2 linked regions of the Priestia megaterium genome follow. Each later gene encodes a partner of the first gene's protein in a complex. Links are inferred from orthologs where the notes say so. Each region holds a gene or a part of one and is shown in the gene's direction. Other genes may lie near its edges. The genes, in order: dnaG and dnaB.

Region 1 (11,766 bases):
CAAGCTTTTAAAATGCCTCTTTGGGCTTTTAACAAAGAGAAATACGGCTCAAAGGTGACAGAAAAAGTGGAGCATCCACTCTATTTTTTTAAATGGAAATTACCTCTGTCGTATGAGAAAGTTGCTGTACGAGAAGAACAGAATTCGCAGCGCGTCTATTCTAAACAAGAGGCGGTGGAAAAAGCTTTGGAAATCGGTCGAAAAAAATTACTATCAACTTTAGGTGAGGATGCTAAAATAAAAGGTGAAAAAGTTTTGCACCAAGAACAGGACAATGGTAAAGTTAGATTATCAATACATTACCAAGTTATAGAAAATATTGCGAACACTCAACCAATTATTCAAGGAGATTGATGAATGTCAGAACAGCTAGTAACAATTAACGTACAACTTGATGATTCAAACGAAGCCATTTCATTATTTGGCGTACAAGATGCGAATTTAAAGCGAATTGAAGAAGAAATGCAGGTCTCGATCATTTCAAGAGGTGAGACTGTTGTAGTCTCCGGAAGTACAGAAAATGTTCAGCTAGTGGAAGAAATGCTTAAAAAGTTACTGAACATTATCCGCAAAAATATTTCCATATCTGAACGAGATGTTGTGTATGCGATTCAATTAGCTAAGAAAAATTCTCTCGAGTTTTTTGAAGATGTATATGAAGAAGAGATTGGTAAAAACGTAAAAGGTAAGACTATTCGTGTTAAGACATTAGGACAAAGTCACTACATTTCTGCTATTAAGAAAAATGATTTGGTATTTGGAATTGGGCCTGCTGGTACGGGTAAAACGTATTTAGCCGTTGTCATGGCCGTTAATGCTCTTAAAAATGGTCACGTACAGCGTATTATTTTAACACGTCCTGCTGTTGAAGCAGGTGAAAGTCTTGGCTTCTTGCCAGGAGATTTGAAAGAAAAAGTAGATCCGTACTTGCGGCCTCTGTACGATGCATTACATGATGTATTAGGAACAGAACATACGCAACGCCTAATCGAACGCGGAGTTATTGAAATAGCACCCCTTGCTTATATGCGAGGTCGTACACTAGATGATGCGTTTGTTATCTTAGACGAAGCACAAAACACCACGATGGCGCAAATGAAGATGTTTTTAACACGACTAGGATTTGGGTCTAAAATGGTGATTACAGGAGATATTTCACAAATTGATTTACCAAAAGGAGCTCAGTCTGGTCTAGCGGCTGTCTCGAAAATCCTGACCAATGTTAAAGGTATTTCGTTTGTTCATCTAGAACAGTCAGATGTTGTGCGCCATCCACTTGTGGGACGTATCATTCAAGCGTACGAACACGCTGACCAAAAGACCCTTTCTTAATAGGGTCTATTTTTTGTAAAAGGGGGTACGTTTGTGTCAACGTTTCGGATAATCAAGCAAACAATGGCACAGATCGAGCGATTACGGTTAATTCAAATTGGGTTATATGCCTTGTTAGGTATAATGATGTTTGCGTCTATGTATAGCAATGTAAAGCCGCAGGAATTAGATCTTAGACTACTGTCTATTTCCCCGCAAACCATTTACTCACCCGTTACCATTGAAGATAAAGAGAGCACAGAGAAAAAACGGGCAGAGGCAGAACAAGCCGTTGAAGATGTGTATACACAAAAAACAGAATACGCACAGAACCAAGTCGATCTTGTTGCATCTATTTTTGATGCGATGATGGAAGTTAATACAAAATATGAAAAAGAAGATCATGAAGATGACAGTATCGATGCCGTATTAAAAACCAAACAAAAAATGCTAGAGGATAAGCTTCCTGAAGACATTCAAAAAAACTTGCCAAAGGATACCATCAAGCAGCTGCTTCAGTCTTCTAACAGTGATTTATCGATTGCGAAAGACGCTGTAGTTACAGCCGTTCATCATGTGATGAAAGATCAAGTGAAGATTAGCGATGTAGAAGAGAAAAAAGACCAGGTAGAAGGTCAGCTTGTTTACACCAATGTCAGCAACTCCCTAAAGGATTCAATGAATGCAATTGCTAAATTCGCTATCATTCCAAATGTGATTTATGATCCCAAAAAAACAGCTGAAAACCGTCAAGCAGCTGTGGAAAAAGTGGAGCCTGTTCGAATTAAACAAGGTCAGATTATTGTAGAAGAAAATCAGCTTATTAATCCTGATATATATCGTCAGCTCCAGCTCGCGGGATTGTTGAATAATAAAGGATCTATTCAGCCTTTTGCGGGATTAGCTTTGCTGATTGTGATGATGATAGCCGGCCTCATTTACTATTTGCGTGAATTTCACACCAAGACATATCAGCCCTTGTTGTTGTATGTATTGGTAGCAACCATTACGATTGGCCTCATGAAAATCTTAAGCTTGTTTCAACAAATTGATTTATCGGAAATTGGTTTCTTAGCTCCTGTTGCGGTGGGAGGTTTGCTGATTCGAATTTTAATGGATGAACGCATTGCTATTTTATCAAGTATTGTATTTGCTATTTGTGGAAGCATTATTTTTAATGGTGAATTGACAACCTCGTTTAATATGAACATTGGGATTTACTTTTTAATTAGCAATATTGCTGCTATTTTATTTTTAAGCAGGCAGCACAGGCGTTCACGGATTTTGCAGGCAGGTCTATTTGTGGCTATGGTAAACGTAATTATTAGCTTTGCTATTATTTTTATTAAAAATGGCCAAATTGGTACTGTAGAGCTTGGCTATTACAGCATGATGTCAATTGCATCTGGTGTTATTGCTTCCGTTTTAGCTATAGGTTTGCTTCCGTTTTTTGAAAGTGGATTTGGCATTTTATCTACGATGAAGCTGATTGAATTATCGAGTCCTAATCATCCGCTATTACGTAAAATCTTAACCGAAACACCGGGAACGTATCATCACAGTGTAATGGTGGCAAACTTATCTGAAGCGGCGTGCGAAACGATAGGAGCTAACGGTTTATTAGCGAGAGTGGGGGCTTATTACCACGATATTGGTAAAACGAAGCGACCGCAGTATTTTATTGAAAATCAAATGAATATTACCAATCCGCATGATAAACTAAGTCCGAAGACTAGTAAAAATATTATAATCGCACATGCTACAGATGGAGCGACCATTTTGCGAAATCACAAGTTTCCAAAAGAGATTGTAGATATTGCAGAGCAGCATCACGGAACGACCCTGCTTAAGTTTTTCTATCATAAGGCACTTGAACAAACAGAAGAAAAAATTGATGAAAAAGAATATCGCTATCCTGGACCAAAGCCTCAGTCAAAAGAAGCAGCGGTTATTTGCATAGCTGATAGTGTAGAAGCAGCCGTAAGGTCAATGTCCAATCCAACTCCGGAAAAGATTGAGAACTTGGTGCGAAATATTATTAAAGATCGCTTGCAGGATGAGCAGCTTAGCGAGTGTAACGTAACGCTCAAAGAGCTAGAGTTAATTCGCCAAGCACTATGTGAAACTTTAAATGGGATTTTTCATTCCCGAATTGAATATCCAGAGATAAAAAAAGAGAAGGTGAAGGTATGAGTTTAGTTATTGATTTTATTGATGAAACAAACGAAGTGAGTAAAGAGCAGCAAAAAGAGCTTGAGAAGCTGCTTGAAGCCGCTGCTATATATGAAAATCTTCAAGAGGATGCAGAAGTATCCGTTACATTTGTGGATAATGATCGAATTCAAGAAATCAATCATCAATACCGCCATAAAAATCAGCCAACGGATGTAATATCGTTTGCGCTAGAAGAAATGGGCGAAGATGAAATGCAAATTATCGGAGATGAGATGCCAAGAGTCCTGGGGGATATTGTCATTTCGATTCCAAAAGCTCATGAGCAAGCAGAAGAATACAATCACTCGTTTATGAGGGAGCTAGGATTCTTAACGGTTCACGGTTTCTTGCACTTGCTTGGGTATGACCATGAAACATCAGAAGATGAAAAAGAGATGTTTACACGTCAAAAAGATATTTTAGAACAATATGGACTCTCGCGATAAAAAAGGGATAGCTAAAGTTGTCAGTAGCTTTGGTTATGCAATAGAGGGGTTTCTCTATGTTTGTAAAACACAGAGAAATATGCAAATTCACGTAGCAGCTTCTTTCATCGTCCTTCTCTTAGGAGCCGTGCTGTCAATTACAGCTGGTGAATGGACGGTTGTGCTGCTTCTGATTGCAGGCATGTTCAGCTTAGAGTTAATGAATACAGCGGTTGAAAAAGTTGTTGATTTAGTTTCTCCTGAATATCACATACTAGCAAAACACGCAAAAGATGCAGCCGCAGCCGCGGTGTTGGTCTATGCGTGTTTTGCTGTCCTTATAGGAGGAATTATTTTCTTAAAGTATTTGTTTTAAAAAGGATTCTTTTTGGTTCTTTACACCCCCGTGGTATAATAAAAAAGGACAAGTTAAAAGACATGTAGAAGCGCAAAAGGAGAGCGGATAAATGGATAAGACCGGACTGATTGATGAGGCGAAAAAAGCTCGTGAAATGGCTTATGTACCGTATTCAAAATTTAAAGTTGGTGCAGCTTTATTGACGAAAGATGGAAAGGTTTATCGCGGCTGCAATATTGAAAATGCAGCTTATAGCATGTGCAATTGTGCTGAGCGTACGGCTTTATTTAAAGCCTATTCAGAAGGAGATAAAGAGTATAAAGCACTTGTTGTAGTAGCTGATACTGATCGTCCTGTTTCTCCGTGTGGAGCATGCAGACAAGTAATCTCTGAGCTTTGTCCAAAAGAAATGAAAGTTATATTAACCAATTTAAAAAATGACATACAAGAACTAACTGTGGAAGAATTACTTCCAGGAGCATTTTCATCGGAGGATTTACATGAGTAATAATGAATTTAAGTCAGGTTTTGTTTCAATTATTGGAAGACCAAACGTAGGGAAATCAACTTTTTTGAACCGAGTGATTGGTCAAAAGATTGCGATTATGAGTGACAAACCGCAAACAACTAGAAATAAAATTCAGGGTGTGTACACGGAAGATCAGGCGCAAATTGTGTTTATAGATACACCAGGAATTCACAAACCAAAGCATAAATTAGGCGACTTTATGATGAAGGTAGCACAAAATACGCTTAAAGAAGTAGATTTAATTTTATTTATGATTAACGCAACAGAAGGCTTAGGTCGAGGCGATGAATTTATTATCGAGCGTTTAAAAGATACAAAAACGCCTGTTTTCCTTGTGATTAATAAAATTGATGAAATTCATCCAGACGAATTGTTTTCAATTATCACGAATTATAAAGACTTATATCCTTTTGCTGAAATTGTGCCAATTTCAGCTTTACAAGGAAATAACGTGGAGCGTTTGCTTGATCAAATCAAGCAGCGATTGCCGGAAGGTCCGCAATATTACCCGGCAGATCAGGTAACAGATCACCCAGAGCGCTTTATTATTACGGAATTAATTCGTGAAAAAGTGCTGCATGCAACGAGGGAAGAAATACCTCATTCTATTGCCGTTGTGATGGATTCTATGCAAAGACGAGATAATGGCGCTGTTTACGTCGGGGCTACAATTATCGTCGAAAGAGATTCACAAAAAGGCATCGTAATTGGAAAGCAAGGAAAGATGTTAAAAGAGGTAGGAAGAAAAGCAAGAGCAGACATTGAAGCCCTTTTAGGTTCAAAAGTATTTTTAGAACTATGGGTAAAAGTACAAAAAGATTGGCGAAACCGAGCGTCGCATCTCCGTGACTTTGGATTTAGAGAAGACGAATATTAATCATTTGAGTTCTTGTTTGCGTCGATTTATATCCCTTCATAAAAGAAGGTGATTTGTAAAAAATTGTGTTACATGATTTTACGTCGGAAGGCTATTCTAAACATAAGGAATTGAAATATGTATCTGATCTTTATGGTTAGAAAGGTGGGAGTTCTATGTTGAATTTTACTTGGAACATTTTTTCACAAACAGGTAGCATTGATACTTATCTCATTTTTAAGGAACTTGAAAATGAAGTGAAAGAAAGACCCGAAACATATGAGGACAACAGCGAAAGTCTCAATTCTCCCTTGTCTTAGCCTTCTGTAAGATGGCGGTGATGATGATTGTTTAAAAAGTGTGAAGGAATTGTCATTCGAACGAATGATTACGGTGAATCAAATAAAATTGTCACCATTTATTCACGTGAACTCGGAAAAGTGGGTCTCATGGCAAGAGGGGCAAAAAAGCCCAGTAGTCGCTTAGCTTCCGTCACACAATTATTTACGTATGGATACTTTTTTATACAAGCAGGTTCAGGAATGGGTACTCTCCATCAAGGAGAAGTTATCTCATCTATGAGAAGCATACGCGAAGATATCTTCACAACAGCGTATGCTTCTTATATTCTTGAATTAACAGATAAAGCTACTGAGAACAATAAACCAAATCCATTTCTATTTGAACTGCTGCATCAAACCATTCATTATATGAACGAAGAGTATGATGCAGAGATCTTAACATTTATTTATGAAATGAAAATGTTAAACGTTCTAGGTCTTCATCCTACATTAAATGAATGTGCAGTCTGCCATCAAGGTGAAGGAACCTTTCATTTTTCCATTCGAGAAGGCGGGTTTATTTGTCATCGATGCTTAGAAAAAGATCCTTATCATTTGAAAATTAGTCCGATGACGGTTAAACTATTAAGGCTATTTTATTACATTGATTTAAAGCGGTTAGGTTCTATTTCTGTTAAACCCGAAACAAAAAAACAATTAAAGTTTGTAATTGATCAATATTATGAAGAATATTCAGGATTGTTTTTAAAAACAAAGCGGTTTTTGAATCAGATGGAGTCTTTAAAACAATCGCTCTCTGATGAGAAATAGAAAAGATAATCAGTGATATGCAAGGAATTGCTGTCGCTAGGGTGCCTCGTAGTGTGTAGAGGACACCCTTTTTACTGTGGAGCGAAGGGGTAGTTTCGCTTATTGTAAGCGTAATGTCTGCTTTTTTTGAGAAGCCATGGTAAAATAAACGGCATTCTAAAAAGATAAAATGCTAAAATTAATAAGTTATAGCTTTTACTTTTGCTTAAAAAGTATATAATGTTTTATAAATAGTATGTCACATTTAATGATTAGGTGGTGAGTACAATCGAACTGAACAAACGACAAGAACAAATTTTACAAATTGTCAAAGACGAAGGCCCTATTACAGGCGAGCATATTGCAGATCAGCTTAGCCTTACGCGGGCCACGCTAAGACCGGACCTTGCTATTTTAACAATGGCTGGTTATCTAGAAGCGCGACCGCGCGTAGGTTACTTTTACACAGGTAAAACAGGAGCACAGCTTCTTACAGATAAAATAAAAAAAATACAGGTGCAAGAGTATCAGTCTATCCCTGTAGTCGTGAACGAAAATGTGTCGGTATATGATGCTATTTGTACAATGTTTCTAGAAGACGTGGGGACCCTTTTTGTAGTGGATGAGAAATCACAGCTAGTGGGAGTACTGTCGCGTAAAGATTTATTGCGCGCGAGTATCGGAAAGCAAGAGCTCACATCTATTCCTGTTCATATTATCATGACGAGAATGCCCAACATTACATATTGCTATCGCGAAGATTTGTTAATTGATATTGCTAAGATCTTAATTGAAAAACAGATTGATGCTATGCCCGTTATTAAAGAGGGAGACGGCAATTTTGAAGTGGTGGGACGCATTACCAAAACAAATATTACAAAATTACTAGTAGCATTAGCAAATGATGAAGTATTATAAGTGAAAAAGGATTAAAAAGGGGATGCACAAAATATGAACAACCCATGTCTTTATGTCATTTCGGATTCTGTAGGTGAGACAGCTGAACTAGTTGTAAAGGCTGCCTCTAGTCAGTTCAATATGACAGACTTTGTAATTAAAAGAGTACCTTATGTAGAGGACATCGCAACACTTTCAGAAGTGGTTTCAGTAGCAAAGTTGAACAACGCTATTATTGGCTTTACGTTAGTAAAGCCCGAAATGAGAGAATTTTTAATTCAAGAAGCGTCCAAGAACGGGGTAGAGGTATTTGATATTATTGGACCTTTAATTGATAAAATTCAATCTTCTTATCAACTTTCTCCTCGCTATGAGCCTGGTATGGCTAGAAAATTAGACGAAGATTATTTTAAGAAAGTAGAAGCGATTGAATTTGCAGTGAAATATGATGATGGGCGTGATCCGAGAGGAATTCTTAGAGCGGATATCGTATTAATCGGTGTATCAAGAACGTCTAAAACGCCTCTTTCTCAATTTTTAGCACACAAGCGTTTGAAAGTAGCCAATGTTCCGATTGTACCTGAAGTAGATCCACCAGAAGAGCTGTTTCACGTATCACCTGAGAAGTGTATAGGGCTTACTATTAGTCCCGAAAAATTAAACGATATTCGTAAAGAGCGTTTAAAGTCTCTTGGTCTAAACGATAAAGCAATTTATGCTAATATTGGTCGTATTAAAGAAGAACTTGAATTTTTTCAAGGGATTGTAGATAAGATTGGCTGTGAAGTGGTTGACGTATCCAACAGGGCCGTAGAAGAAACAGCCGGTATCATTCTCAATACCATCAAAAAGAAATAAACGATGGATCTCCTCCGTGCGTAATATAAAGGAGATTGCTTTCTTATGTTTGTATGCTGTAAGCCTAAGAAAATATACCAAAGATGAATATGACAGAACTTTTAAAAACAAGTGACTTTGGTATAGAAAATATAGGTTGTTTATATTATAATAAAAAATTGTGATAAAAAAGAATAGTTTTAGGTTTAGACTTTGTTAAGAACGAATAAACTATTTATATAAAAGTCAAGTCAAAATCGAAAAAAGTATTCGACAAATGCCATCTACAGGAAATAACAATTTGTTAGAAGGAATCTCTGGAGGGATGTAGAATACAGAGTTATAGCAAAAGAAAAAGTAAAGTTTTTGTCGATGCTGATGCATGCCCTGTCAAAGCAGAAATCGTTGAACTTACACATACATATGACATCGAGCTTGTGTTTGTTGCTTCCTATGCTCACATGCAAACAAATCCTACACCAGGAAAATGGGTCTATGTGGATGCAGAAAAGGAAGCCGCAGATTTATATATTTTAAATCACGCAGCCAAGCAGGATATTGTCGTAACTCAAGATACTGGCTTGGCAAGCATGTTAGTAAGTCGAGGGGTTTATGCACTGTCTCCTCGTGGAAAGTACTATAATGACGACGAAATGAATACGGTGCTTTTCTTTCGCTATGTTTCTGCAAAAGAGCGACGATCAGGGCGTCATACTAAAGGCCCGAAGGCATTTAGTGAAGAAGATCGCCAGCATTTCATTCAAGCTTTTGAAAAAATGTTGTCGAAACTTGCAGGAATTTAGCACTTAGTGAAGAATATTATATGAAATACGGAGCTGTTACTATGGCAAATCGAATTCCTGATGAAGTAATCGACCGTATTCGGCATTCAGTAGATATTGTCGACGTCATAAGCGATTATGTACAACTAAAAAAACAAGGGCGCAATTATTTTGGACTCTGTCCGTTTCATGGGGAAAGCACACCATCTTTTTCAGTATCGCCTGATAAACAAATTTATCATTGCTTTGGATGCGGTGCAGGAGGGAATTCATTTTCATTCATAATGGAATTAGAAGGACTGTCCTTCACGGAAGCAGCTCAGCAGCTTGCTGAAAAAGGAGATATTCCTTTTGAACATGAGATACATCCTCATGAAGAAGATAATCAAAAGCCTAGCAATAAAATGATTGAAGCACACGAGCTTTTAAAGAAATTTTACCATCATTTATTGGTAAATACAAAAGAAGGCCAAGATGCTTATGATTATTTAATAAATCGAGGGTTTTCACGAGAAATTATCGATGAATTTGAGATAGGTTTTGCTTTAGATTCGTGGGAATTTGTAAGTAAGTTCTTAACAAAACGTGGGTTTAATCCGCAAGAGATGGAACATGCAGGTTTAATCATTAAACGCAACCAAGATGAAACGTACTTTGATCGTTTTCGCGATCGAATTATGTTTCCTATTGCTGACTTGCAAGGCAAAACAATTGCATTTTCAGGGCGCCTGCTAAAAGAGATAAAAGGGCAGCCTAAATATTTAAACAGTCCCGAAACTTCTATTTTTAACAAAAGTCGCACACTCTACAACTTTCACCGCGCTAAAAAACATATACGCAAAAATCAGCAGGTTATTTTATTTGAAGGATTTGCAGATGTTATTTCAGCTGTTAAAGCGGGGTGCCCAAACGCAATTGCAACAATGGGAACTGCCTTAACAGAAGAACAAGCCAAAATTATTCGCCGAAATGTAGAGTCCGTTATCATTTGCTATGATGCAGATTCTGCTGGAATTGAAGCAGCGCACAAAGCAACTGCTATCTTAACAAATGTGGGTTGTACCGTTAAGATTGCTGTGATGCCGGATGGTTATGACCCGGATGATTATATTAAAGAATACGGGGCAGAGAAGTTTCAAAATGATGTTATTAATAGCAGCTTGACCTTTATGGCATTTCAAATGAGGTATCTCCGCCGAAAGCGAAATCTACAAAATGAATCTGAACGTATGCAATACATTGAAGACGTTTTGAAAGAAATAAGCCTCCTTACAAAAGCTGTAGAGCGAGATCATTATTTACGCCAATTGGCACAAGAGTTTTCCATTTCATTAGATGCGCTTAAAGAACAGCAGTATCAAGTGTATCGAACGGAAAAAAAGAAAAAGGATAATGATTCTCCAAATCGAAATAATATAAATAGACAACCAGTCGTAAAGAGAAGCTTATTACCGGCTTATCAAAATGCAGAACGTTTTTTGATCGCTCATATGTTGAAAGATAAGGATGTAGCATTTAGAATTCAAGACCGACTTCAAGGTCAGTTCAATGTCGAAGAACATCGTGCGCTTGTTCTATATTTGTATGCCTATTACGAGGAAGGACACGAGCCTAATCCGAGCGGATTTATTGAGCGGTTGCCCGAATCTTCGTTGTCTAGTCTAGCTTCAGAATTGGCGATGATGTCAATCAATGATGAATTGTCGGAGCAAGCTTTGAATGATTATATCCAAACGATATTGATTTATCCACAAAGGGTAGCGATAGAAAAAAAAGAAGCAGAAAAGCAAGAAGCAGAGCGTCAAAAAGATTATTTAAAAGCTGCGACAATAGCAATGGAAATTTTACAGTTGAAAAAAACGTTAAAATAAACGATGTTGCGTATTAGTCCCACTTTTAGAAGGTTTTCCTTAAAATTTTGGAAGGAGGGGATCTGATGGCTGAAAAATCAGCTCAATCAAAACAACTTGATTCAGATTTAACAATTGAACAAGTAAAAGATCAATTGACCGAAATCGGAAAAAAACGTGGTGTGCTAACATACGAAGAAATTGCAGAGCGTATGGCGAACTTCGAAATTGAATCCGATCAAATGGATGAATATTATGAATACCTTGGAGAACAAGGTGTTGAAGTAATGAGTGAATCTGAAGCAAATGATGACGATGCCGATCCCGATATTCAAGAACTGTCAAAAGAAGAAGAGTTTGATTTAAATGATTTAAGTGTACCTCCTGGTGTGAAAATTAATGATCCAGTTCGTATGTACTTAAAAGAAATCGGACGCGTTGACTTATTGTCGGCAGAGGAAGAAATCAATTTAGCAAAACGTATTGAAGAAGGCGATGAAGAAGCGAAACGTCGTCTTGCTGAAGCAAACTTACGTCTTGTTGTAAGTATAGCTAAACGCTATGTTGGACGCGGTATGCTGTTTCTTGATTTAATTCAAGAAGGAAACATGGGTCT
Region 2 (11,695 bases), 710 kb from region 1 along the record:
CGTACGCTAGTCGGTTTAAAAAATAAAGCTCTTCTACCTAAAGTAGTTGAAAAAATACGCAAGGAACAATTAAATGTCAGACAGCTAGAGGCTTATATTGCTCACTTAAATAAAGCCGTTCCACGTGAAACATCAAAAACCAAAAAAGATAAAGATTTATTCATAAAACAAAGTGAAACACAGCTCCGTGAGCGCTTTGGTACCTCCGTTCATATTACACAAAGCAAGAAAAAAGGAAAAATTGAAATCGAATTTTTCTCTAAAGAAGATTTAAACCGTCTTCTTGAATTATTTAATGATCTTTCTCAGACCAATAAATCTTCTGTATAAAAAAGGTTGTCCTAGTTTTAGGACAACCTTTTTTATTGTTTATAGTGTCTTACAGTTTGGTAAACCGGAGAAGCATTAAACTCTTTCTCTCGTTCGTTGTGTACAGTCTCAATGCTTTTCGCAATTAAATCGGCAATGCACATAACAAGATGAAGCCTCGTATTTTGCAAGACGAAAAACTCCATAAATCCGCTCACGTTGACAACCCCTGTTATATGAATATCCCCGACTGGCGGCAATTCTTTATTAACCCCTGCTCCTGGTTTAACGGGTCCTATTCCAAGTGATGCAGAGCCTACGCTTTTCATACGACCTAAACAAGCATCAATTCCAATAATAAAAGGATTCGGGAAAAGCTTTTGAATATGTTTTAACGTTTCTTTCAAATTAACAGCATGAACAGGCTCTTCTAACGTTCCAAAAATATGAAAAGATGAAACCTTTTTTTCATTCAGTTTCGTTCCGACTAATGGACCCAATGAGTCCCCAGTTGAACGGTCCGTTCCAATACATACAAAAACAATTGGTCTGTCTTTCTGTGCTGGAAGTAAAGATAGTAACTGTGTACTCAGCTTCTTTATAGCAGATTCTTCATCATGAAATACGCGGGTTGAATGTTGTGTCTTCTCAAAGAAGGGAGATTTTAAATTCATAGGGTCCACTCCTTATACATAATAGTAACAGTATACGAAGATTTTGAAGATTCTATACATATATTTCATAGATTGGGGGAAAATCGATGTGGAGAGCCGGGTGTAAATGGATATTCTTAATTATGGGAACCATGATAGGCGCTGGATATGCTTCAGGGAGAGAGCTATGGCAGTTTTTTGGCGAAGAAAGCGGACTTGCTATTTTTCTATTTTCTATTATTTTTGCGATTTCTTGCAATGTGATTATGCAAATCAGCTATCGCTACCGAACCAATCAATTTTACCCAGTGCTTATTGAATTAATAGGAAAGAAATGGGCTGCAGCCTACGACGTTTTAATCGTTTTTTATTTGTTTACGACGACGGTGATTATGATCGCAGGTGGCGGGGCGACATTAGAAATGTGGCATGTTCCTTACTGGTGGGGAATTGGTGCTCTTAGTGCGTTGATTGTCTTTGTTTTTTCAAGAGGATTAAGTGGACTGCTTTCTATCAATTCTTTCGTTATGCCAATCTTAATGATTGGACTAGCTGGCGTACTTCTTACATTTGTTTTACGTCATCCTGGAGTAACTAATTGGCATCTTCAGCATAATTGGCCTGCTGCTTTTACCTTTACGGCTTTGAATATTCTTCCTCTCGTCGCGGTATTATCTACAATTGGAAAGGAAATTAAAAGCAAAAAAGAGATTTATATTGCAAGTGTTGGCAGTGGTTTTTTATTAGGAGGTCTCTCCTTTATTTATAATGAATCACTTATTCAAGTTTCAGGGCTTCTTTCCTCTTATGAAATTCCATTATTCGCTATTCTTAAAGATTTTCCTTATATGATGACGTTTTTAATGAGCATTGTTTTGCTTATCGCAATTTATACGACAGCCGTTTCGGGAATTTTAGGATTGACCGCTCGTTTTCATACTGAAAAGGTGCAATCTCTTTGGAAACTGGCAGCCTGCTGGCTACTTTTAATGATTCCCTTTACAAAGGTAGGGTTTTCTACTTTGATTGCCGTTTTGTATCCAATGTATGGAATCGTCAATTTATTTCTAGTAACAGCCGTTCTGTTGTATCCATTTCGAAATCGCTACAAAAGTTCGTAGAAACTTGCTACAATAGGTTAAAACTTTCTCATATGCAGATTATGTTACGTTAGGAGCTACATGTAGTATGAATTCGTTGAAGTCGGTTTTTAAGAACGTGTTTGAGCCATTTTTTCAAGAAGAAACGTGGGCACATATTGGAGAGGGATTTATAAAAATTCTGTTGATTCTACTTATTTCCATGTTTTTAATTCGAATTGGAAAGAAAGCGTTAAATAAATTCGTAGAGGTTCGCACAAATAGCCCTCTGCGTATTTCTGAGCGACGAGAAGCTACGATGGTCCGTTTGCTTCAAAATATTTTTTCTTATGCCATTTATTTCGTTGCGGGAGTTATGATTTTAGAAACGTTATCGGTAGATGTCCGTGGATTGCTAGCGGGGGCTGGAATCGTAGGGCTCGCGGTAGGGTTTGGTGCTCAAAACTTAGTGAAAGACATCATCACGGGGTTTTTTATTATCTTTGAAGATCAGTTCTCCGTTGGCGATTATGTTCGAGTAGGAACATTTGAGGGGACTGTGGAAGAAATTGGGTTGCGCACCACGAAGATTAAGAGTTGGACAGGCGAAATTAATATTTTACCCAATGGCAGTATTGTAGAGGTCACTAATTTTTCGTTACATAACAGCGTAGCTTTCGTTGATGTAAGCATTTCTTATGAAGAAAACATACAAAAAGCAGAACAAGTGATTTTAGACCTGTTAGAAGAATTGCCAAGTCGCTATGAAGATATGGTGAAAACGCCTGAACTGCTGGGGGTTCAAAATATCCATGCAACTGAAGTCACAATGAGGATTACAAGCGAAGTAAAACCAATGAGACATTTCCATATTTCTCGTATGATTCGTAAAGAAGTGCGTACAAGGCTAAATGAACATGGAATTGAAGTTCCATTTCCACGTATGGTTATGTATAATCGTACAGAAGAAGCACAGCATTCGTCGACGTTGAAAGGGACATAAGGAGGAGAGAGCTGATGACGGAAAAAGAATTTGGTTTAAATGACGTTGTGGAAATGAAAAAACCTCATCCTTGCGGTACAAATGAATGGAAAATCATTCGAATGGGAATGGATATCCGTATTAAATGTGAAGGCTGCGGCCATAGCGTAATGATTCCAAGACGTGATTTTGCACGTAAAATGAAAAAAATTCTTGTAAAGCATGAGGAATAACCTCATGCATTTTCTATGTTTATGCCTTATACTGTAAGGTGGGACAAAATGAAGCACCTTAACCCCATGCGGTTAAAGGTTCTTTATCAAACTTGTATTTCAAAAGTTGACTCACTATAATTGTGACAGGTTAACTTGTTTCGGATATATAAAGAGGAGTGAATAAATATATGGCTTTAACAGCTGGAATTGTTGGTCTTCCTAACGTCGGAAAATCAACATTATTTAATGCAATTACACAAGCGGGCGCAGAATCTGCGAACTACCCTTTCTGTACGATTGATCCTAACGTAGGTATCGTAGAAGTACCTGATCATCGTCTTCAAAAACTTACAGAGCTTGTAAAACCTAAAAAAACAATCCCAACAGCATTTGAATTCACAGATATCGCTGGAATCGTAAAAGGTGCTAGTAAAGGTGAAGGATTGGGAAATAAATTCTTATCTCATATTCGAGAAGTAGATGCGATTTGTCACGTTGTGCGTTGTTTTGAAGATGAAAACATCACGCACGTTTCAGGAAAAGTAGATCCTATCTCAGATATTGAAACAATTAATTTAGAGTTGATTTTAGCAGATTTAGAAACGGTAGAGAAACGTATTGGCCGTGTTCAAAAAATGGCTAAACAAAAAGACAAAGAAGCAATGTATGAATACGAAATTCTAGAGAAACTAAAGAATGCATTTGAAAGTGATCAGCCAGCTCGTGCTGTATCATTTACAGAAGAACAAATGAAATTAGTAAAACAATTTCACTTGCTAACGATTAAGCCTATTCTTTATGTAGCAAACGTTGCTGAAGATGAAGTAGCCGATGCATCTGCTAACGAATATGTAGCAAAAGTGCGTGAGTATGCGGCAAGCGAAGGTGCAGAAGTAATTGTTGTTTGCGCACGCATTGAATCTGAAATTGCTGAACTTGAAGGAGAAGAAAAAGCAATGTTCCTTGAAGAACTAGGCATTGAACAGTCAGGTCTAGATCAGCTTGTACGTGCAGCGTACGATTTACTTGGATTAGCTACGTACTTTACAGCTGGTGAGCAAGAAGTACGCGCGTGGACGTTTACACAAGGTATGAAAGCTCCTGAGTGTGCAGGTATTATTCATACAGATTTTGAACGTGGATTTATTCGTGCAGAAACGGTGTCATACGAGGATTTATTAGCTGCTAAAACAATGGGAGCAGCTCGTGAAGCTGGAAAAGTACGTTTAGAAGGAAAAGAATACATCGTAAAAGACGGAGACGTTATGCATTTCCGCTTTAACGTATAAGATTAAAAGCCGAAAGGAGATATCTTCTTTCGGCTTTTATCGTTGGCGAAAATATTAGCGTATATTTACGAAACAGCCCGCAATGCATATTGCTTTGCCTAGGGTAGTGTGCTATAATTTTAATTCGTGAGTAATATTTTATTGCTCCTTGCCCGTTTCGGGCCGTTAGACCAAAAGGAGGTGACAGTGATGAGAAAGTATGAAGTAATGTACATCATCCGTCCAAGCATTGATGACGAAGCAAAGAAAGCATTAGTTGAGCGCTTCAACGGCGTATTAACTGATAATGGTGCTGAAATCGCAAATGTTAAAGAATGGGGTAAACGTCGTTTAGCATACGAAATCAATGATTTCCGTGACGGTTACTACATGATTCTTGACGTGGCGGCTACTTCAGAAGCAGTTTCTGAATTTGATCGTCTTGCGAAAATCAACGAAGACATTATCCGTCATATCGTTGTTAAACAAGAAGCATAATTAAACGTTTAAATAAATGGGTTTTATTTCCTTAAGGAGTGGTTCTGATGATGAATCGCGTAATTCTCGTAGGACGCTTAACCAAAGATCCTGAATTACGTTATACCCCGAGTGGAGCAGCGGTTGCAACATTCACTTTAGCGGTAAACCGCACATTTACAAATCAGCAAGGTGAACGTGAAGCTGACTTCATCAACTGTGTTGTATGGCGTCGTCAGGCTGAAAATGCAGCCAATTTCCTTAAAAAAGGAAGTTTAGCTGGTGTTGATGGTCGACTACAATCTCGCAGTTACGAAGGACAAGACGGTCGTCGTGTATACGTAACGGAAGTTGTAGCGGAAAGTGTGCAATTTTTAGAGCCGAAAAGTGGCGGTGGGGATACGCAACGCAGTAACTTTGCTAACACTGGAGGATCTGGACAAGGCTCTCCATTTGGAGATAATCAGAACCGTAACTCAGGTAATCAAGGTTATACTCGCGTTGATGATGATCCATTTGCAAATAATGGCGAGACAATTGACATTTCTGATGACGATTTACCGTTTTAATTCGCAGTAGATTATCCGGAGTATAAAATTTTATAGAAACTTTTAAGCGGAAGGAGGCGTATCAAAATGGCAGGTGGACGTAAAGGTGGACGCAACAGACGTCGTAAAGTTTGTTTCTTCACAGCAAACGGCATCACTCACATCGATTACAAAGATGTAGATATGCTTAAAAAATTCGTTTCAGAGCGTGGTAAAATTTTACCTCGTCGTGTAACTGGAACAAGCGCTAAATACCAACGTAAATTAACGATCGCTATCAAACGCGCTCGTCAAATGGCATTATTACCATATGTTTCTGGTGAATAATGAACGGTATAAAAAGAGGCAGTAAGGATTCCCTTACTGCCTCTTTTTACATTACATAGGTGCTCTTTTGTCAAATAGTTGCTTCTTATGAACTGAATCGATAAAATAAATAATAGTCTATATCAACGAGGTGAAGTTGTGAAAGGAATTCGATATATTACAGAAGGAGCAGCTCTTTTAGCGCTGTTTGTAGCGCTGTTGCTTTTTTCACTATACATACCTGTTGTGGGAACCATTTTTCAACTAGCGCTAGCTGTTCCATTTATTGTGTATACCGTTCGTCATGGGTGGAAAAAGGCAATATTATTTTTAGTAGTAGGGTTGTTATTGACTTTGTTATTTGGAAATGTATTGACTCTTCCTTTTACACTTGTATTTGGTATTGGTGGATTAGCAATAGGAATGCTTTACCGACAAAAACAAAAAAGGTATACCATTTTACTAGGCGGCACGGTTGCATTTAGTTTAGGTTTACTTTTATTGTTCGTAGGAGCAAATGTCATTTTTAATGTTAATTTAATGGAGCAAATAAATAATGCTTTAGATCAATCGATTAATCAAAGTATTGAAATGATGAAAAGTTTAGGACAAGACGTTAAGGAATCTCAAATTGACCAAATGAGAGATGCATTTGATATGTTTAAAAATCTGCTGCCTCTATTAATTGTTATGGGTGGAGTTATTCTAGCCTTTTTCTCTCAGCTTATTGCTACGCCTATTCTTAAAAGAACAGGTTATGAGGTGCAAGCATTCCCGCCTTTTCGTGAATTTAAACTTCCTAAAAGTATTCTATGGTATTATTTGATTGCATTAATCTTATCTTTCCCATCTTTTAATATTGAACAAGGTACATTTATGTACGTAGCTATTATCAACATCGTGATGGGACTGCAAATGCTAGTCGTGTTACAAGGGATCTCTTTTATTTTCTATTTCTCACATCAAAAAGGGTATGCCAAAGCAATTCCAATTGTTGTAACAATTTTAGCATTAATTATTCCAATTATCCTTCAAATTGTGCGCATCTTAGGTATAATTGATTTAGGATTTAATTTAAGAAAACAATTAGACACAAAAAAGTAGATATTGTGGAACTTAAAAAAGTAGGAGCTGAAATGGATGCCTGTCTTTACAAAAAAGAATGTCATTCGCTATCCATTTTACTCATTGTATAGTATAGCCCTGATTTTAGTAGGTATCGTGACCTATCATAATTGGATCATAGGAATGATAGGCTTTATATTACTATTAGCCTGTCTTTTTCTATACATGAGAATGGAGCGAATGCTGTCCGATGAGTTTGAAACCTATATTTCAATGCTGTCTCATCGGTTGAAAAAAGTAGGCGAAGAGGCATTAATGGAAATGCCGATTGGGATTATGCTATTTAATGATGAATATCAAATTGAATGGACCAATCCTTTTCTAGCATCTTGTCTGGGTGAAGACACACTAGTGGGAAGATCATTATACGATGTGGCAGAGAGTATTATTCCACTGATCAAACAAGAAGTGGAAACAGAAGTTGTCACGTTGCATGATCGGAAATTCAAAGTGGTGATTAAACGAGACGAGCGCTTACTGTACTTCTTTGATATTACAGAGCAAATAGAAATCGAAAAATTGTATGAGGAAGAACGAACAAGTTTAGGCATTATCTTTTTAGATAATTATGATGAACTAACGCAAGGAATGGATGATCAAGTTAAAAGTAACTTGAATAGCCAAGTAACTTCTATGTTAAATAGTTGGGCTCAAGAATACGGTATTTTTATTAAACGTACGTCTTCTGAGAAATTTATTGCGATTATGAATGAACAAATCTTAATTCATTTAGAGCGAAGCAAATTTTCTATCTTAGACCAAGTTCGAGAAGAGACGTCTAAACAAAATATACCGCTTACATTGAGCATTGGTATCGGAGCTGGTGCTGCTGATTTACCTGAGCTGGGTGCTTTAGCTCAATCTAGCTTGGATTTGGCCTTAGGCCGAGGTGGAGATCAAGTAGCGATTAAACAGCCGAATGGAAAAGTGAAATTCTTTGGCGGCAAGACTAATCCAATGGAAAAACGGACGCGCGTGCGTGCCAGAGTTATTTCTCACGCGTTAAAAGAGCTCATTACAGAGAGTGGAAAAGTGATTATCATGGGTCATAAGTATCCGGATATGGATGCTGTAGGAGCTGCTATTGGGATATTAAAAGTAGCGCAAGTAAATCAGAAAGACGGTTTTATCGTATTAGATCCTGATCATATTGATACAGGTGTTCAGCGAATGCTAGAAGAGATTAAAAAGAAAGAAGGCCTGTGGGAACGATTTATTACGCCTGAAGAAGCCTTAAATCTTGTGAGTGATGATACTCTTTTAGTAGTAGTAGATACGCATAAGCCGTCGCTCGTTATTGAAGAAAGGTTATTAAATCGTATTGAAAATGTCGTGGTCATTGATCATCATAGACGAGGAGAAGACTTTATCGAAGACCCTCTTCTTGTCTATATGGAGCCATATGCTTCCTCGACAGCAGAACTCGTTACTGAGCTTCTTGAATACCAGCCAAAACGATTTAAAATTGATATGCTAGAAGCAACAGCACTTTTAGCCGGTATTATTGTCGATACAAAAAGCTTTACATTACGCACGGGATCTCGTACGTTTGATGCAGCGTCCTTTTTACGTTCTCAAGGCGCAGATACGGTTCTTGTTCAAAAGTTTTTAAAAGAAGATATTACGCAATATGTACAGCGAGCACGCTTCATTGAACATGCAGAGATTTATACAGCGGGTATTGCCATTTCACGCGCTGAACCGAACAAAATGTATGATCAAGTGTTAATCGCGCAAGCTGCAGATACGCTGCTTTCAATCAGCGGAGTGGTTGCTTCGTTTGTTATTTCTAAGCGACGGGATAATCTAATTGGCATTAGTGCTAGATCGCTTGGAGATATCAATGTACAAGTTATTATGGAAAGTCTCCAAGGCGGAGGCCACTTAACGAATGCTGCTACTCAGCTTCAAGACATTAGTTTGGATGAAGCTGAAGAAAGGCTTAAACAAGCAATTGATGAGTACTTAGATGGAGGTAAAAAATCATGAAAGTAATTTTCTTAAAAGATGTAAAAGGAAAAGGCAAAAAAGGTGAAGTGAAAAATGTTTCAGATGGTTATGCACATAACTTCTTATTAAAAAATGGTTATGCTGTTGAAGCTACAGGCGGTAATGTGAAAGTATTAGAAGCACAAAAAAATAGAGAGCAAAAAGATGCAGCTGCAGAACTTCAAGCAAACAAAGAGTTAAAAGCAACTCTTGAAGAACTGACAGTTGAATTAACAGCAAAATCTGGTGAAGGTGGCCGTTTATTCGGTTCTATCACAAGCAAACAAATTGCTGAAGAATTAAAGAAAAAACACAAAATTAAAGTAGATAAGCGTAAAATTGAATTAAATGATGCCATTCGCGCATTAGGCTACACAAATGTACCGGTTAAATTACATCCGGAAGTAACGGCTACTGTAAAGGTACACGTGACTGAACAAAAATAAACGTACGATTGAGAAATAAGTAAATAATATAAAGGGTTGGCGCGGACTTGTATTTGTTCGCGCCAACATTTATGATGAAAGAAAATACTGAAAGAATATAAGAGGGGCATAGAAATATGAGTGATCTTTTTGCTGATCGTCTTCCGCCTCAGAATATTGAAGCAGAGCAAGCGCTATTAGGGGCCATTTTCTTAGAGCCTTCTTCTTTAACCTTAGCATCTGAACTGCTGATACCTGAAGATTTTTATCGGGCATCGCACCAGAAAATCTTTACATGTATGCTGAAACTTTCTGACCAAGGTGAACCGGTTGATTTGGTAACGGTAACGTCTGAATTAGCTGACCAAAAAATCCTAGAAGAAGTTGGCGGCGTATCGTATTTAAGTGATTTAGCTAACTCTGTTCCAACGGCTGCAAACGTAGAATATTACGGTAAAATTGTAGAAGAGAAGTCGATTTTACGCCGTCTAATTCGTACTGCAACGCATATTGCTTCAGAAGGATATGCAAGGGAAGACGAAGTGGAAGTTTTATTAAATGAAGCGGAAAAAAACATTTTAGAAGTAGCACAGCGTAAAAACAGCGGTGTGTTTCAAAATATCAAAGATGTACTTGTACAAACGTACGATGATATCGAAGTTCTTCACAATCGAAAAGGTGACATTACAGGTATCCCAACTGGGTTTAGTGATTTAGATAGAATGACAGCAGGGTTCCAGCGAAATGATTTAATCATTGTAGCGGCGCGTCCATCGGTAGGTAAAACGGCTTTTGCCTTAAATATTGCGCAAAACGTTGCAACGAAAACGGATGAGAACGTAGCAATCTTCAGTTTAGAGATGGGTGCTCAGCAGCTTGTTATGAGGATGCTGTGTGCCGAAGGAAATATTGATGCACAAAGGCTGCGTACAGGCTCGCTTACAGCCGATGACTGGGGAAAGCTCACGATGGCAATGGGATCTTTGTCCAATGCAGGGATTTATATTGATGATACACCGGGTATTCGAGTAGGTGAAATTCGTTCTAAGTGTCGTCGCTTGAAACAAGAAGGCGGACTTGGGATGATTTTAATTGACTACTTACAGCTTATTCAAGGTAATGGACGAAGCGGAGAAAACCGACAGCAGGAAGTATCTGAAATTTCGCGTGCGTTAAAAGCTTTAGCCCGTGAATTAGAAGTTCCTGTTATCGCCTTATCACAGCTTTCCCGTGGCGTAGAGCAGAGACAAGATAAGCGACCGATGATGTCTGATATCCGTGAATCCGGAAGTATTGAGCAGGATGCCGATATCGTAGCTTTCTTATATCGTGAAGACTATTATGAAAAAGACACAGAAAATCAAAATATTATCGAGATTATTATAGCCAAGCAGCGTAACGGTCCAGTTGGAACCGTACAGCTTGCCTTTGTAAAAGAATACAATAAATTCGTTAATCTCGAGCGGCGCTTTGATGACGCAGGAGTGCCGCCTGGTGCATAAAACCTCTCAATATGAGAGGTTTTATTTTATTGTTATCGCATTCGTTCCGCAAAATACGATATATTTGTAATAACTTTTGTTAAATCGTTCGGATTTAATTGACTTTAGTGTGATAAATTGATACACTTATCCATGGTTAAATTATGTCGTAGTGAGCTGTTGCTTACTAAGCGGAGGTGCTTAAGATATGTCTTCAGTCGTTGTAGTAGGAACACAATGGGGAGATGAAGGAAAAGGGAAGATTACAGACTTCCTATCAGAAAATGCAGAAGTGATTGCACGTTACCAAGGTGGGAACAATGCAGGTCACACAATTAAGTTTAATGGTGAAACTTATAAGTTACATTTAATTCCTTCAGGTATTTTTTATAATGACAAAACGTGTGTAATTGGAAACGGTATGGTTGTTGATCCAAAAGCACTTGTTCAAGAATTAAAATACTTACATGATCGCGGTGTAACAACAGAAAACTTACGTATTAGTAACCGAGCTCATGTGATTCTTCCATATCATTTAAAATTAGATGAAGTTGAAGAAGAACGTAAAGGTGAAAATAAGATTGGTACAACGAAAAAAGGTATTGGACCAGCTTATATGGATAAAGCAGCACGTGTTGGTATTCGAATTGCCGATTTACTAGACCGTGAAGTATTTGAAGCAAAATTAACACAAAACTTAGCTGAAAAGAATCGCCTTCTTGAAAAAATGTATGAAGTAGAAGGCTTTACATTAGAAGAAATTTTAGATGAGTACTATGAGTATGGTCAACAAGTTGCAAAATATGTTGTTGATACATCAGTAGTATTAAATGATGCG

Evidence for each region.
Region 2: the proteins of dnaG (region 1) and dnaB are in contact, whole or in part, in a crystal structure (PDB 2R6A), measured with the Geobacillus stearothermophilus proteins. The link is inferred for Priestia megaterium from one-to-one orthologs. Residues at the interface, in WP_049624496.1 of Geobacillus stearothermophilus: Lys456, Leu457, Leu458, Pro459, Ala460, Asn463, Ala464, Leu467, Leu535, Leu536, Ile537, Ala538, Gln544, Glu545, Asp548, Tyr549, His552; in WP_033016901.1 of Geobacillus stearothermophilus: Ser13, Glu15, Ala16, Gln18, Glu91, Leu92, Asp94, Ala95, Val96, Pro97, Thr98, Ala99, Ala100, Asn101, Tyr104, Tyr105, Ile108.

The regions. Positions count from the first base shown.
Region 1 is NZ_CP023317.1:4,297,657-4,309,422, reverse strand. Bases 8,792-11,766 are described here. They hold dnaG (DNA primase), read left to right. Parts: upstream 8,792-9,362; coding sequence 9,363-11,171; downstream 11,172-11,766. Other genes in these bases: rpoD (RNA polymerase sigma factor RpoD), read left to right, coding at 11,237-11,766; CEQ83_RS22025 (YaiI/YqxD family protein), read left to right, coding at 8,851-9,321. In the rest of the region: sporulation protein YqfD, read left to right, coding at 1-354; CEQ83_RS22075 (PhoH family protein), read left to right, coding at 358-1,332; CEQ83_RS22070 (HD family phosphohydrolase), read left to right, coding at 1,396-3,504; rRNA maturation RNase YbeY, read left to right, coding at 3,501-3,971; CEQ83_RS22060 (diacylglycerol kinase family protein), read left to right, coding at 3,955-4,326; CEQ83_RS22055 (cytidine deaminase), read left to right, coding at 4,418-4,816; GTPase Era, read left to right, coding at 4,809-5,714; CEQ83_RS22045 (YqzL family protein), read left to right, coding at 5,870-6,013; DNA repair protein RecO, read left to right, coding at 6,041-6,805; CEQ83_RS22035 (transcriptional regulator CcpN), read left to right, coding at 7,064-7,702; CEQ83_RS22030 (pyruvate, water dikinase regulatory protein), read left to right, coding at 7,736-8,539. UniProt on the Escherichia coli protein: RNA polymerase that catalyzes the synthesis of short RNA molecules used as primers for DNA polymerase during DNA replication.
Region 2 is NZ_CP023317.1:5,005,883-5,017,577, reverse strand. The notes cover bases 8,792-11,695. They hold dnaB (replicative DNA helicase), read left to right. Parts: upstream 8,792-9,513; coding sequence 9,514-10,878; downstream 10,879-11,695. Other genes in these bases: CEQ83_RS25645 (adenylosuccinate synthase), read left to right, coding at 11,066-11,695; rplI (50S ribosomal protein L9), read left to right, coding at 8,948-9,397; CEQ83_RS25660 (DHH family phosphoesterase), read left to right, coding at 8,792-8,951. Outside these bases: CEQ83_RS25710 (ParB/RepB/Spo0J family partition protein), read left to right, coding at 1-330; spore protease YyaC, read right to left, coding at 363-983; CEQ83_RS25700 (YkvI family membrane protein), read left to right, coding at 1,070-2,083; CEQ83_RS25695 (mechanosensitive ion channel family protein), read left to right, coding at 2,151-3,044; CEQ83_RS25690 (DUF951 domain-containing protein), read left to right, coding at 3,059-3,256; redox-regulated ATPase YchF, read left to right, coding at 3,427-4,527; rpsF (30S ribosomal protein S6), read left to right, coding at 4,717-5,004; ssb (single-stranded DNA-binding protein), read left to right, coding at 5,052-5,552; rpsR (30S ribosomal protein S18), read left to right, coding at 5,619-5,858; CEQ83_RS25665 (YybS family protein), read left to right, coding at 5,997-6,941; more of CEQ83_RS25660, read left to right, coding at 6,978-8,791. UniProt on the Escherichia coli protein: The main replicative DNA helicase, it participates in initiation and elongation during chromosome replication. Travels ahead of the DNA replisome, separating dsDNA into templates for DNA synthesis.